4 regions of the Streptococcus nakanonensis genome follow, and region 2 is predicted to be linked to each of the others. Evidence: predicted binding sites of a transcription regulator. Region 2 holds the regulator's gene; each other region holds the start of a gene.

Region 1 (3,212 bases), 300 kb from region 2:
AATTCCGGCCTTTATCCAATTTTATAGAAAGGCGCAAATTACAGGCCAGCAGATGCATGAGGATGTTAAACAGCACCAGGCAAAAGCTGGGACTCCTACAATGGGAGGTTTGGTTTTCTTAATTACTTCTGTTTTGGTTGCTTTCTTTTTCGCCCTATTTAGTAGCCAATTCAGCAATAATGTGGGAATGATTTTGTTCATCTTGGTCTTGTATGGCTTGGTCGGATTTTTAGATGACTTTCTCAAGGTCTTTCGTAAAATCAATGAGGGGCTAAATCCCAAGCAGAAATTGGCTCTTCAGCTTCTAGGTGGAGTTATCTTCTACCTTTTCTATGAGCGCGGGGGGGATATCCTGTCTGTATTTGGTTATCCAGTTCATTTGGGATTTTTCTATATTTTCTTCGCTCTTTTCTGGCTAGTCGGTTTTTCAAATGCAGTCAACTTGACAGACGGTATTGACGGTCTAGCTAGTATTTCCGTTGTGATTAGCTTGTCTGCCTATGGAGTTATTGCCTATGTGCAAGGTCAGATGGATATTCTTCTAGTGATTATTGCCATGATTGGTGGTTTGCTTGGTTTCTTCGTCTTTAACCACAAGCCTGCTAAGGTTTTTATGGGGGATGTGGGAAGTTTGGCTTTAGGTGGAATGCTGGCAGCGATTTCTATGGCTCTCCACCAAGAATGGACTCTCTTGATTATCGGAATTGTTTATGTCTTTGAAACAACTTCGGTCATGATGCAAGTCAGCTATTTCAAACTGACAGGTGGTAAACGTATTTTCCGTATGACGCCTGTACATCACCATTTTGAGCTTGGAGGATTGTCTGGTAAAGGAAATCCTTGGAGCGAGTGGAAGGTTGACTTCTTCTTTTGGGGAGTGGGGCTTCTAGCAAGTCTCCTGACTCTAGCAATTTTATATTTGATGTAAGAATAGCACCCTGACGTTTCAGGGTGTTTTTGCTTTTTAAAAAATATTGGTCAGTCAAAGTCAAATTTCTTGACCTTTTCTGACTAATGTAGTATATTATGAACGTAAGGTAAATGAAAGCCTTACTCGAACACTTATGCTCAATGAAAATCAAGAGCAAACTAGGAAGCTAGTTGCAGGTTATCAAAACACGGTTTCGAGCTTGTAGATAAGGCGAAGCTGGTGTGGTTTGAAGAGATTTTCGAAGAGTATAAAAAATATTGGTCAGTCAAAGTCAAATCACTTGACCTTTTCTGACTAATGTAGTATATTATGAACGTAAGGTAAATGAAAGCCTTACTCGAACACTTATTTAAAGTAAAATAGAAAGAGGTGGGGTCTATGTTTAATCTAGAAATCTTCAGAAGTAAAGATAGTCTACTCCTGCTTGAAAAAGAAAAACCAGAAATAGTACCTAGAGTAGCGATTTAGCTAGTCTAAATTTTTTAAAACAAAGGTCAAAGATAGTCAATATCAGTAATCATAACTAAGTAAACAAAAAGAGGTAAAGAATATGAACAACAACTTTAATAATTTTAACAACATGGATGATTTATTTAACCAATTGATGGGTGGTATGCGCGGATACAGTTCTGAAAATCGTCGTTACTTGATTAATGGACGTGAAGTCACACCTGAGGAATTTACTCACTATCGTGCGACTGGTCAATTACCAGGAAATGCAGAAGTTGATGGCCAAATGCCACAACATACGTCAGGTATGAAACAAGACGGTGTCCTTGCTAAACTAGGTCGAAACTTGACAGCAGAAGCTCGCGAGGGCAAGTTGGATCCTGTTATCGGACGAAACGAGGAAATTCAAGAAACATCTGAAATCCTCTCACGCCGTACTAAAAACAATCCTGTACTTGTCGGAGATGCAGGTGTTGGTAAGACAGCCGTTGTCGAAGGTTTAGCACAAGCTATTGTGAATGGTGATGTTCCTGCTGCTATCAAGAACAAGGAAATTATTTCCATTGACATCTCAGGTCTTGAGGCTGGGACTCAATATCGTGGTAGCTTTGAAGAAAATGTCCAAAACCTAGTCAATGAAGTGAAAGAAGCAGGGAATATTATCCTCTTCTTTGATGAAATTCACCAAATCCTCGGTGCAGGTAGTACGGGTGGAGACAGTGGTTCTAAAGGGCTTGCGGATATTCTCAAGCCAGCCCTCTCTCGTGGAGAATTGACAGTGATTGGGGCAACGACTCAAGATGAATACCGTAACACCATCTTGAAGAATGCAGCTCTTGCTCGTCGTTTCAACGAAGTCAAGGTCAATGCTCCTTCAGCAGAGGATACCTTTAAAATTCTTCAAGGAATTCGTGACCTCTATCAACAACACCACAATGTCATCTTGCCAGACGAAGTCTTGAAAGCAGCGGTGGATTATTCTGTTCAGTATATTCCTCAACGTAGCTTGCCAGATAAGGCTATCGACCTTGTCGATGTAACGGCTGCTCACTTGGCAGCTCAGCATCCTGTAACAGATGTGCATGCTGTTGAACGTGAAATCGAGGCAGAAAAAGACAAGCAAGAAAAAGCAGTTGAGGCAGAAGATTTTGAAGCAGCTCTAAACTATAAAACACGCATCGCAGAATTGGAAAAGAAAATCGAAAACCACACAGAAGATATGAAAGTGACTGCAAGTGTCAACGATGTGGCTGAATCTGTAGAACGTATGACGGGTATTCCAGTATCGCAAATGGGAGCATCAGACATCGAGCGTTTGAAAGATATGGCTCATCGCTTGCAAGATAAGGTAATCGGTCAAGATAAGGCAGTAGAAGCAGTGGCCCGTGCTATCCGTCGTAACCGTGCTGGTTTTGATGAAGGTAATCGCCCAATCGGCAGCTTCCTCTTTGTAGGACCAACTGGGGTTGGTAAGACAGAACTTGCTAAGCAATTGGCGCTGGATATGTTTGGAACTAAGGACGCCATCATCCGTTTGGATATGTCTGAATACAGTGACCGCACAGCAGTTTCTAAGCTGATTGGTACCACAGCAGGTTATGTGGGTTATGATGACAATAGCAATACCTTGACAGAACGTGTTCGTCGCAATCCATACTCTATCATTCTCTTGGATGAAATTGAAAAGGCTGATCCTCAAGTCATTACCCTTCTCCTCCAAGTATTGGATGATGGTCGTTTGACAGATGGTCAAGGAAATACCGTTAACTTTAAAAACACAGTCATTATCGCAACATCAAATGCTGGTTTTGGCTATGAAGCTAACTTGACA
Region 2 (3,212 bases):
TGACTACTATTCACCAGTTATCATCGCAAACAACGACTATTTGAAAGATAACAAAGAAGAAGCTCGTAAAGTCATCCAAGCTATCAAAAAAGGCTACCAATATGCTATGGAGCATCCAGAAGAAGCAGCTGATATCCTCATCAAAAATGCACCTGAACTCAAGGAAAAACGTGACTTTGTCATCGAATCTCAAAAATACTTGTCAAAAGAATACGCAAGCGACAAGGAAAAATGGGGTCAATTTGATGCAGCTCGCTGGAATGCCTTCTACAAATGGGATAAAGAAAATGGTATCCTTAAAGAAGACTTGACAGACAAAGGCTTCACCAACGAATTTGTGAAATAATGACAGAGATTAGACTAGAACACGTCAGTTATGCCTATGGTCAAGAGAGGATTTTAGAGGACATTAACCTGCAGGTGACTTCAGGAGAAGTGGTTTCTATCTTAGGCCCAAGTGGTGTTGGTAAGACTACGCTTTTCAACTTAATTGCGGGGATTTTAGAAGTTCAGTCAGGGAGAATTGTCCTTGATGGTGAAGAAAATCCCAAGGGGCGCGTGAGTTATATGTTGCAAAAGGATCTGCTCTTGGAGCACAAGACGGTGCTTGGTAATATCATTCTGCCCCTCTTGATTCAAAAGGTGGATAAGGCAGAAGCTATTGCTCGCGCAGATGACATTCTTGCGACCTTCCAGTTGACAGCTGTACGGGACAAGTATCCTCATGAACTCAGTGGCGGGATGCGTCAGCGTGTAGCCTTGCTTCGAACTTACCTTTTCGGACACAAGCTCTTTCTCTTAGATGAAGCCTTTAGCGCCTTGGATGAGATGACCAAGATGGAACTCCACGCTTGGTACCTTGAGATTCACAAGCAGTTGCAGCTCACAACCTTGATCATCACGCATAGTATCGAGGAGGCCCTCAGTCTCAGCGACCGCATTTATATCTTGAAAAATCGCCCTGGGCAGATTGTTTCAGAAATTAAACTAGATTGGTCTGAAGATGAGGACAAGGAAGTCCAAAAGATTGCCTACAAACGTCAAATCTTGGCAGAATTAGGCTTAGATAAGTAGAAAAATAGGGAGTTGGTGAAGATTATCCTTTACCAGCGCCCTTTTTCTTTTAAAAATGAGAAAATTTCGGTATAATAGTCAAAGATAGTCAAGGTTTAAAGAGAGAGGTGGGTTTGTAATGAGATTTAAAAATACATCGGATCATATTGAGGCCTACATCAAGGCGATTTTAGATCAATCTGGAATTGTGGAGTTGCAACGGAGTCAGTTGGCAGATACTTTTCAGGTTGTTCCCAGTCAGATTAACTATGTGATCAAGACACGCTTTACGGAAAGTAGAGGCTACTTGGTTGAAAGTAAGCGTGGGGGCGGAGGCTATATTCGTATAGGACGGATTGAGTTTTCTAGTCATCATGAAATGCTCCGAGAACTGCTTTACTCGATTGGTGAGCGGGTCAGTCAAGAAATTTATGAAGATATTCTGCAGCTTTTGGTTGAGCAGGAATTGATGACCAAGCAGGAGATGAATTTGCTAGTATCAGTAGCTTTGGATCGCGTTCTAGGAGAAGAAGCTCCAGTTGTTCGTGCTAATATGCTACGACAGGTCATACAAGAGGTAGATAGAAAAGGGAAGTAAGATGAACTATTCAAAAGCATTGAATGAATGTATCGAAAGTGCCTACATGGTGGCTGGCCATTTTGGAGCTTGTTATCTAGAGTCTTGGCACTTGTTGATTGCCATGTCCAATCACAGTTATAGTGTGGCAGGGGCAACTTTAAATGATTATCCATATGAGATAGACCGTTTAGAAGAAGTCGCTTTGGAACTGACTGAAACGGACTATAGCCAGGATGAAACCTATACGGAATTGCCGTTCTCCCATCGTTTGCAGGTTCTCTTTGATGAAGCAGAATATGTAGCGTCAGTGGTCCATGCTAAGGTGCTAGGGACAGAGCACCTCCTTTATGCGATTTTGCATGATGGCAATGCCTTGGCGACTCGTATCTTGGAAAGGGCTGGTTTTTCTTATGAAGACAAGAAAGATCAGGTCAAGATTGCTGCCCTACGTCGAAATTTAGAAGAACGGGCAGGTTGGACTCGTGAAGATCTCAAGGCTTTACGCCAACGTCATCGTACAGTAGCTGACAAGCAAAATTCTATGGCTAATATGATGGGCATGCCGCAGACTCCGAGCGGTGGTCTTGAGGACTATACGCATGATTTGACAGAGCAAGCGCGTTCTGGCAAGTTAGAACCAGTCATCGGTCGGGATAAGGAAATCTCACGTATGATTCAAATCTTGAGTCGAAAGACCAAGAACAATCCTGTCTTGGTTGGGGATGCAGGTGTCGGAAAAACTGCTCTGGCACTTGGTCTTGCCCAGCGTATTGCTAGTGGTGACGTGCCTGCGGAAATGGCTAAGATGCGCGTGTTAGAGCTTGATTTGATGAATGTCGTGGCAGGGACACGCTTCCGTGGTGACTTTGAAGAACGCATGAACAATATCATCAAGGATATTGAAGAAGATGGCCAAGTCATTCTCTTTATCGATGAACTTCATACCATCATGGGTTCTGGGAGTGGAATTGACTCAACTCTGGATGCGGCCAATATCTTGAAGCCAGCCTTGGCGCGTGGAACTTTGAGAACGGTTGGTGCGACAACTCAGGAAGAGTACCAAAAACACATTGAAAAAGATGCGGCCCTTTCTCGTCGATTCGCTAAAGTAACGATTGAAGAGCCAAGTGTGGCCGACAGCATGACCATTTTACAAGGCTTGAAGGCGACTTATGAGAAGCATCACCGTGTGCAAATCACAGATGAAGCGGTTGAAACAGCGGTCAAGATGGCCCATCGTTACTTGACGAGTCGTCATTTGCCAGACTCTGCTATCGACCTCTTAGATGAAGCAGCAGCAACAGTGCAAAATAAGGCTAAGAATGTAAAAGCAGACGATTTAGGTTTGAGTCCAGCTGACAAGGCCTTGATGGATGGCAAGTGGAAACAGGCAGCCCAGCTAATCGCAAAAGAAGAGGAAGTGCCTGTCTATAAAGACTTGGTGACAGAGTCTGATATTTTGACTACCTTGAGTCGCTTGTCAGGAATTCCAGTCCAAAAACTGACTCAGACTGATGCTAAGAAATACCTGAATCTGGAAGCTGAATTGCACAAACGTGTTATCGGGCAAGATCAAGCT
Region 3 (3,212 bases), 620 kb from region 2:
CAAAAGCCTCATCCATCTGTTGTGACAAGTAGAAAGAAAATGTTATGTCTGAACGTAGAATCTCTGAAAAGTCTCTTGAAAATCTCAGAAAATCAAACCAAGAATCGAATTTATTAACTAGAGAAGCCATCGAAACAGCCCTCTTGCAGCTCTTGGAAAAAAAGGACCTGACCAAGATTAGTATTTCTGAATTGGTCAAACGTGCAGGCGTTTCGCGTGCGGCCTTTTACCGCAATTATGATTCCAAAGAGGAGATTTTAGAAAGTGTCTTTAAACGAACTGTCCACAATATTATGGAACAGTTGCATCATTATGATTTAAAGACAGACCTTTATCTGGTCTGGGTTCACCTTTTCCGAGAGGCCAGAAAGGAAGCCAGAGTGATTCAACTGGCCTTGGATTACCATCTGGAAAAAATCTTTGTCCAAGCCATGCAGGAGTTTCTGGAAAAATACCATGGAAAATCAAAAGGTGTCAGCTCTTATCTTCATTCCTTCTGGAGCTCGGCTATCGTCTCTGTCCTTCTAAAATGGATTAAGGATGGCATGAAGGTACCTGCTGAAAAGATTGCAGATTTACGGTTACCATTTTTTAAAAAATAGAGAAAAAGGAGAAGAGATATGACTGAAAAAAGACTGGCCTGGGATGAGTATTTTGCAGCCCAAGCATTACTAATTGCCAATCGTTCCACTTGTAAACGCGCTAAAGTGGGTGCAATTCTGGTTAAGGATAATAAGGTGATTTCCACTGGTTACAATGGTTCGGTGTCAGGTACCGAGCATTGTATTGACCACGAATGTCTGGTCATTGAAGGTCACTGTGTTCGCACCCTTCACGCTGAGGTCAATGCTATCCTTCAAGGTGCAGAACGTGGTGTTCCTAAAGGCTTTACAGCCTATGTAACCCATTTTCCTTGTCTCAACTGTACAAAACAATTGCTTCAGGTCGGTTGTAAGCGTGTGGTTTATATCAACCAGTACCGAATGGATGACTACGCCCAATACCTCTATCAAGAAAAGGGAACAGAATTGACTCATTTACCACTTGAGACCGTACAGACAGCTCTTAAAGAGGCTGATCTAATGTAAAAAATATCAAAAATAAATGGTTTAGAAAGATTTTTAAACCGTTTTTTGGTATAATAAGAAGAATAAATTGAAAGAAGGAATTCCAAAAATGGGAAAAATTGAAGTTATTAATCACCCGCTGATTCAACACAAATTGTCAATCTTGCGTCGTACAGATACTTCCACAAAAGCTTTTCGTGAGCTAGTAGATGAGATTGCAATGTTGATGGGGTATGAAGTACTTCGTGATCTTCCACTAGAAGATGTGGAAATCGAAACACCAATTACAAAAACAGTTCAAAAACAATTGGTAGGTAAGAAATTGGCCATCGTTCCAATCTTGCGCGCAGGTATCGGGATGGTCGATGGACTCTTGAGCTTGGTTCCAGCTGCTAAGGTTGGTCACATCGGTATGTACCGTGATGAAGAAACGCTTCAACCAGTTGAGTATTTGGTGAAATTGCCTGAAGATATTGACCAACGTCAAATTTTTGTCGTAGACCCAATGTTGGCAACAGGTGGTTCAGCAATCTTGGCTGTTGATTCTCTTAAAAAACGTGGCGCATCAAATATCAAATTTGTCTGCCTTGTATCTGCTCCAGAAGGTGTAAAAGCCCTTCAAGAAGCTCATCCAGATGTAGAAATCTTTACAGCAGCCTTGGATGAACGTTTGAACGAACACGGTTATATCGTTCCAGGTCTTGGAGATGCTGGAGACCGCTTGTTCGGTACAAAATAAAATTAAAAAGAGATTGACTTGGAAAAGAAGTTCCAGTCACGAAAGGAGGTTGAATTTTTGTTTCTGTCTAATGAAAACAGAGCAAAAATTTGACCTTTTTTGACCAAGATATTATAATAGTCTTATCTTCAGTCATTTGACCAACAAAATTAAAACTCAAAAGGAGAAATAAATGATTCCTGTAGTTATTGAACAAACAAGCCGTGGAGAACGTTCATACGATATTTACTCACGTCTTCTCAAAGACCGCATCATTATGCTGACAGGTCCAGTTGAAGACAACATGGCCAACTCTGTTATTGCCCAATTGCTTTTCTTAGATGCCCAAGATAGTACAAAAGATATTTACCTTTATGTCAATACACCTGGTGGTTCTGTATCAGCTGGTTTGGCAATCGTTGATACCATGAACTTTATCAAGGCAGATGTCCAAACCATCGTTATGGGAATGGCTGCATCTATGGGTACAGTCATTGCATCAAGTGGAGCAAAAGGCAAACGTTTCATGCTTCCAAATGCAGAGTATATGATTCACCAACCAATGGGTGGTACAGGTGGTGGTACCCAACAAACTGATATGGCTATCGCTGCAGAACACTTGCTTAAAACTCGTAACACCTTGGAAAAAATCTTGGCTGAAAATTCAGGTCAGTCAATCGAAAAAGTTCACGCAGATGCAGAACGCGATAACTGGATGAGTGCCCAAGAAACACTTGAATATGGCTTTATTGATGAAATCATGGCCAACAATTCATTGAACTAATAATCAAAGGAGGCAAACTCGACTGGGTTTGCTTTTTTTGGTATAATAGGGAGAGATTTCTTAGAAAGAGGATTTACCATGTTTGAAAAAGTCAATCGATCTGGCTTGATTATCTATCTTTACTATAATCGTGATGCCAAAAAACTGCAGGATTATGGAGATATTACCTATCATTCCAAGAAACATCGTTACTTACAACTCTATGTTCCAACTCAAGAAATGGAGCAATTAGTCGGGCGCTTGGGCAAGGAAAAGTTTATCAAAAAAGTCAGAGTTTGTCATATCCAAGAGCTGGAAACACCCTTTGTGGGCAATCTTTATCGAGAGGAAAACGTTATCAGATAAAAATTTAAAGAAAAGTGTTGACAATTTTCTGATAATTCGGTATATTCTTAACAGACTATTTAAGAAATAAGGAGACAAAAAAGATGAAGAAAAAATTTGCCCTATCCTTTGTGGCGCTTGCAAGTGTAGCACTTCTTGCAGCCTGTGGAGAAGTGAAGTCTGGAGCAGTTAACACTGCTGGTAACTCAGTAGAGGAAAAGACAATTAAAATCGGATTTAACTTCGAAGAAACTGGTGCCGTAGCTGCCTACGGAACATCTGAACAAAAAGGTGCCCAATTGGCTGTTGACGAAATCAA
Region 4 (3,212 bases), 690 kb from region 2:
CAACGCTGGCTTCGGCCTTACCTGTCCCTGCATTTGAAGTCATGATGATGATGGCATCCTTGAAGCTGACGGTACGTCCTTGCCCATCTGTCAAACGACCATCGTCCAAGACTTGAAGGAACATGTGCATAACATCTGGGTGAGCTTTTTCCACTTCATCGAGAAGGATGAGAGAATATGGATTGCGGCGAACTTTTTCAGTTAATTGCCCAGCCTCATCGTAGCCAACATAACCTGGAGGGGCACCAACTAATTTAGCTACACTGTGTTTTTCCATGTATTCGCTCATGTCAAAGCGTATCATACTGTCAGCAGAACCAAAGAGTTCGATAGCTAGTTGTTTGGAAAGTTCTGTCTTACCGACACCAGTTGGGCCGACGAAGAGGAAGCTTCCGATTGGGCGGTTAGGGGTCCCAAGTCCAACCCGATTACGGCGAATAGCCTTGGCAATCTTATCGACTGCATCATCTTGTCCAATAACATGAGACTTGAGGTCTTCAGCTAGATGGATAAGTTGAGATTGTTCTTTCTCTTTCAAATCCCCAACAGGGATGTTGGTTTTCTGCTCAATAATGTGCTCAATGGTTTTCTCACTGATGATAGGAGTATCTTGGTCTGTGACCTTTTTCTTTTGCATTTCCTTATACTTGGCAATCTGGTCGCGGAAATAAGCCGCCTTCTCAAAATCTTCCTCTCGTGTAGCTTGAGATTTAAGATTTTCAGCCTCAATCAAGCGCTGATCAATGACTTTAGGATCCACAAAATTCAAGGTCAAGTTCATCTTAGAACCAGCTTCATCTAGGAGGTCAATGGCCTTGTCAGGTAAGAAGCGATCTTGTATGTAGCGATTGGAAAGAGTTGCAGCTGCTTCAATTGCAGCATCAGTATATTGAACGTGGTGATAGTCTTCGTATTTCTTTTGAATCCCTTTGAGGATAGTGATTGTTTCGTCCACCGTTGGTTCATCGACTTTGACAGGCTGCATACGACGCTCTAAGGCAGCATCCTTTTCAATGATACGGTATTCATTGAGGGTAGTAGCACCGACCAGTTGCAGTTCTCCACGAGCAAGGGCTGGCTTGAGGATATTTCCTGCGTCCATATTACCATCACTCGCAGAACCTGCACCAACAATTTCATGGATTTCATCGATAAAGAGGATAATATCCTCACGTTTGCGAATTTCTTCCATGAGTTTTTGCATGCGTTCTTCAAATTGTCCACGAATACCCGTTCCTTGAACTAAGCTAACCACATCCAGACGGATGACTTGTTTACCTTGGAGTTTATGTGGAACATCGCCATCAACGATTTTCTGAGCTAGGCCTTCGACAACGGCCGTTTTTCCGACACCTGGTTCACCGATAAGGACAGGATTATTCTTGGTTCTACGATTGAGAATCTCGATGACACGGATAATCTCATCGTCGCGCCCGATAACGGGGTCAATGTCTCCACGACGGGCAATCTCAGTTACGTTGATACCAAATTCTTCTAGCAGGCCTTTTTCTTGGCTTGGGGGCGGAGTTTGAGCAGATCCACGATTTTGGGAACCATAACCGCCGTTTCCACCGTAACCTCCACCTGATTGGGTTGGGGGAATAGGAGGAGTATTGCTAGAAGGTCTGAAATTGTTTAGATCATTGAAGAAATCACCAAAAGGATCGAAATCACGATTGTTCAAATCTGTCATTCCTTTAAAGAGACTGTTATTAGGATCTGTTTTGATAATCTTGTAGCAGTTTTGACAGAGGTCAATTTGTTTTTGTTTTCCATTGAGATTGGTGTAAAGATGAATTGTTGAGTCGTTGATTTTACAGTTTTGACAAAGCATACATCTACCTCATTTCTTTCTTTAGCCTGACCTGTTCAAAGGTCAAAAATAGTCAAATTCCTATACTCTCATTATAACAGGATTGGGGTGTAAAGCAAGTAAAAAGATTGAAGCTTTGAGAAGTTGTTACAATGAAAATTTTTGTGAATTTGGACTAAAAAAAATCCTATTTGTGAGACAAAAAGGATTTTGGTTAGACATGCAGGGGCAATCCCAGCTTGCTTTAGATTAGTAGAGGAGTTCGTAAATCTCCATTGCAATTAAGTCAATGCTATCAAAAGTATAAGTTTCGCGAGCTTCTACATCACGAAGGGTAAAGATTGATCCGTTTTCTTCGTCGTGGCTGTATGCAACTTCTGCAACAACAACTCCTTCGCGTTCAAAATTACGTTTTAAATTTCCGCCATCGTTTGCCATTGCTTCAAGGCGGTTGATGATTCTAACCAAATGTGATTCCATTTTGATTCTCCTTCATTTCTTATCGTTACTATTTTACCATAAAGGAGGCCAACTTGACTAGAAAAAACTAAGATTTCTCGCTAATTCTGCTAGTTTAAAGATTTTTAAATAAATTGGATAAAAGATTTGAATTTTAATTCAATGCATGTTATAATCATACAGTACTCTATTTTAGAAAGCAGTGTGACTATGAATTTTTCTTTTTTACCTAAGTATTTACCTTATTTTAACTATGGGGCTGTTGTGACGGTTCTCATTTCTATCTGTGTTGTCTTTTTGGGAACTATTTTGGGTGTTGTCTTGGCTTTTGGGCAACGTTCAAAGTTTAAACCGCTTGTTTGGCTGGCCAACTTGTACGTTTGGATTTTCCGCGGGACACCGATGATGGTTCAGATTATGATTGCCTTTGCTCTAATGCATATCAATGCTCCGACTATTCAGGTTGGAATTTTGGGTGTTGACCTTTCTCGTCTGATTCCAGGGATTTTGATTATTTCTATGAACAGTGGTGCTTATGTTTCTGAGACTGTTCGTGCCGGAATCAATGCAGTTCCAAAAGGTCAGCTAGAAGCGGCTTATTCGCTAGGGATTCGTCCTAAAAATGCGATGCGGTATGTGATTTTGCCACAAGCAATCAAAAATATTTTGCCAGCATTGGGGAACGAATTTATCACCATTATCAAGGACAGCTCCCTCTTATCAGCTATTGGGGTTATGGAGTTGTGGAACGGTGCTACAACAGTTTCTACAACAACCTATCTACCTTTAACACCACTTTTATTTGCAGCCTTTTATTACTTGATTATGACTTCTATTTTGACAGTAGCCTTGAAAGCTTTTGAAAAACGTATGGGACAAGGAGATAAGAAATAATGACAGAAACCTTGATAAAAATTGAAAATTTACATAAATCCTTTGG

What was found. Region 2 encodes CtsR, which represses protease genes until heat stress. Its sites were predicted from a motif close to TTGGTCAAAAAAGGTCAAANA; they were not measured.
Region 1: a site for CtsR is predicted at 1,189-1,209, ahead of AC6I9F_RS08450 (ATP-dependent Clp protease ATP-binding subunit). Genes of this name have one in related genera too.
Region 3: a site for CtsR is predicted at 1,893-1,913, ahead of clpP (ATP-dependent Clp protease proteolytic subunit ClpP). Genes of this name have one in related genera too.
Region 4: a site for CtsR is predicted at 1,873-1,893, ahead of AC6I9F_RS06750 (ATP-dependent Clp protease ATP-binding subunit). Genes of this name have one in related genera too.

What each region holds. Positions count from the first base shown of each region.
Region 1 covers NZ_AP027139.1:1,783,617-1,786,828, reverse strand. Annotated here, with positions in the region: gene mraY (phospho-N-acetylmuramoyl-pentapeptide-transferase) at 1-928, shown strand, start outside; gene AC6I9F_RS08450 (ATP-dependent Clp protease ATP-binding subunit) at 1,482-3,212, shown strand, end outside.
Region 2 covers NZ_AP027139.1:2,083,394-2,086,605, reverse strand. Annotated here, with positions in the region: gene AC6I9F_RS09810 (ABC transporter substrate-binding protein) at 1-346, shown strand, start outside; gene AC6I9F_RS09805 (ABC transporter ATP-binding protein) at 346-1,074, shown strand; gene AC6I9F_RS09800 (CtsR family transcriptional regulator) at 1,193-1,651, shown strand; gene AC6I9F_RS09795 (ATP-dependent Clp protease ATP-binding subunit) at 1,653-3,212, shown strand, end outside.
Region 3 covers NZ_AP027139.1:1,458,862-1,462,073, reverse strand. Annotated here, with positions in the region: gene AC6I9F_RS07105 (TetR/AcrR family transcriptional regulator) at 45-602, shown strand; gene AC6I9F_RS07100 (deoxycytidylate deaminase) at 621-1,088, shown strand; gene upp (uracil phosphoribosyltransferase) at 1,177-1,806, shown strand; gene clpP (ATP-dependent Clp protease proteolytic subunit ClpP) at 1,979-2,569, shown strand; gene AC6I9F_RS07085 (YlbG family protein) at 2,648-2,914, shown strand; gene AC6I9F_RS07080 (ABC transporter substrate-binding protein) at 2,998-3,212, shown strand, end outside.
Region 4 covers NZ_AP027139.1:1,391,409-1,394,620, reverse strand. Annotated here, with positions in the region: gene AC6I9F_RS06750 (ATP-dependent Clp protease ATP-binding subunit) at 1-1,834, opposite strand, end outside; gene AC6I9F_RS06745 (DUF1797 family protein) at 2,063-2,293, opposite strand; gene AC6I9F_RS06740 (amino acid ABC transporter permease) at 2,483-3,166, shown strand; gene AC6I9F_RS06735 (amino acid ABC transporter ATP-binding protein) at 3,166-3,212, shown strand, end outside.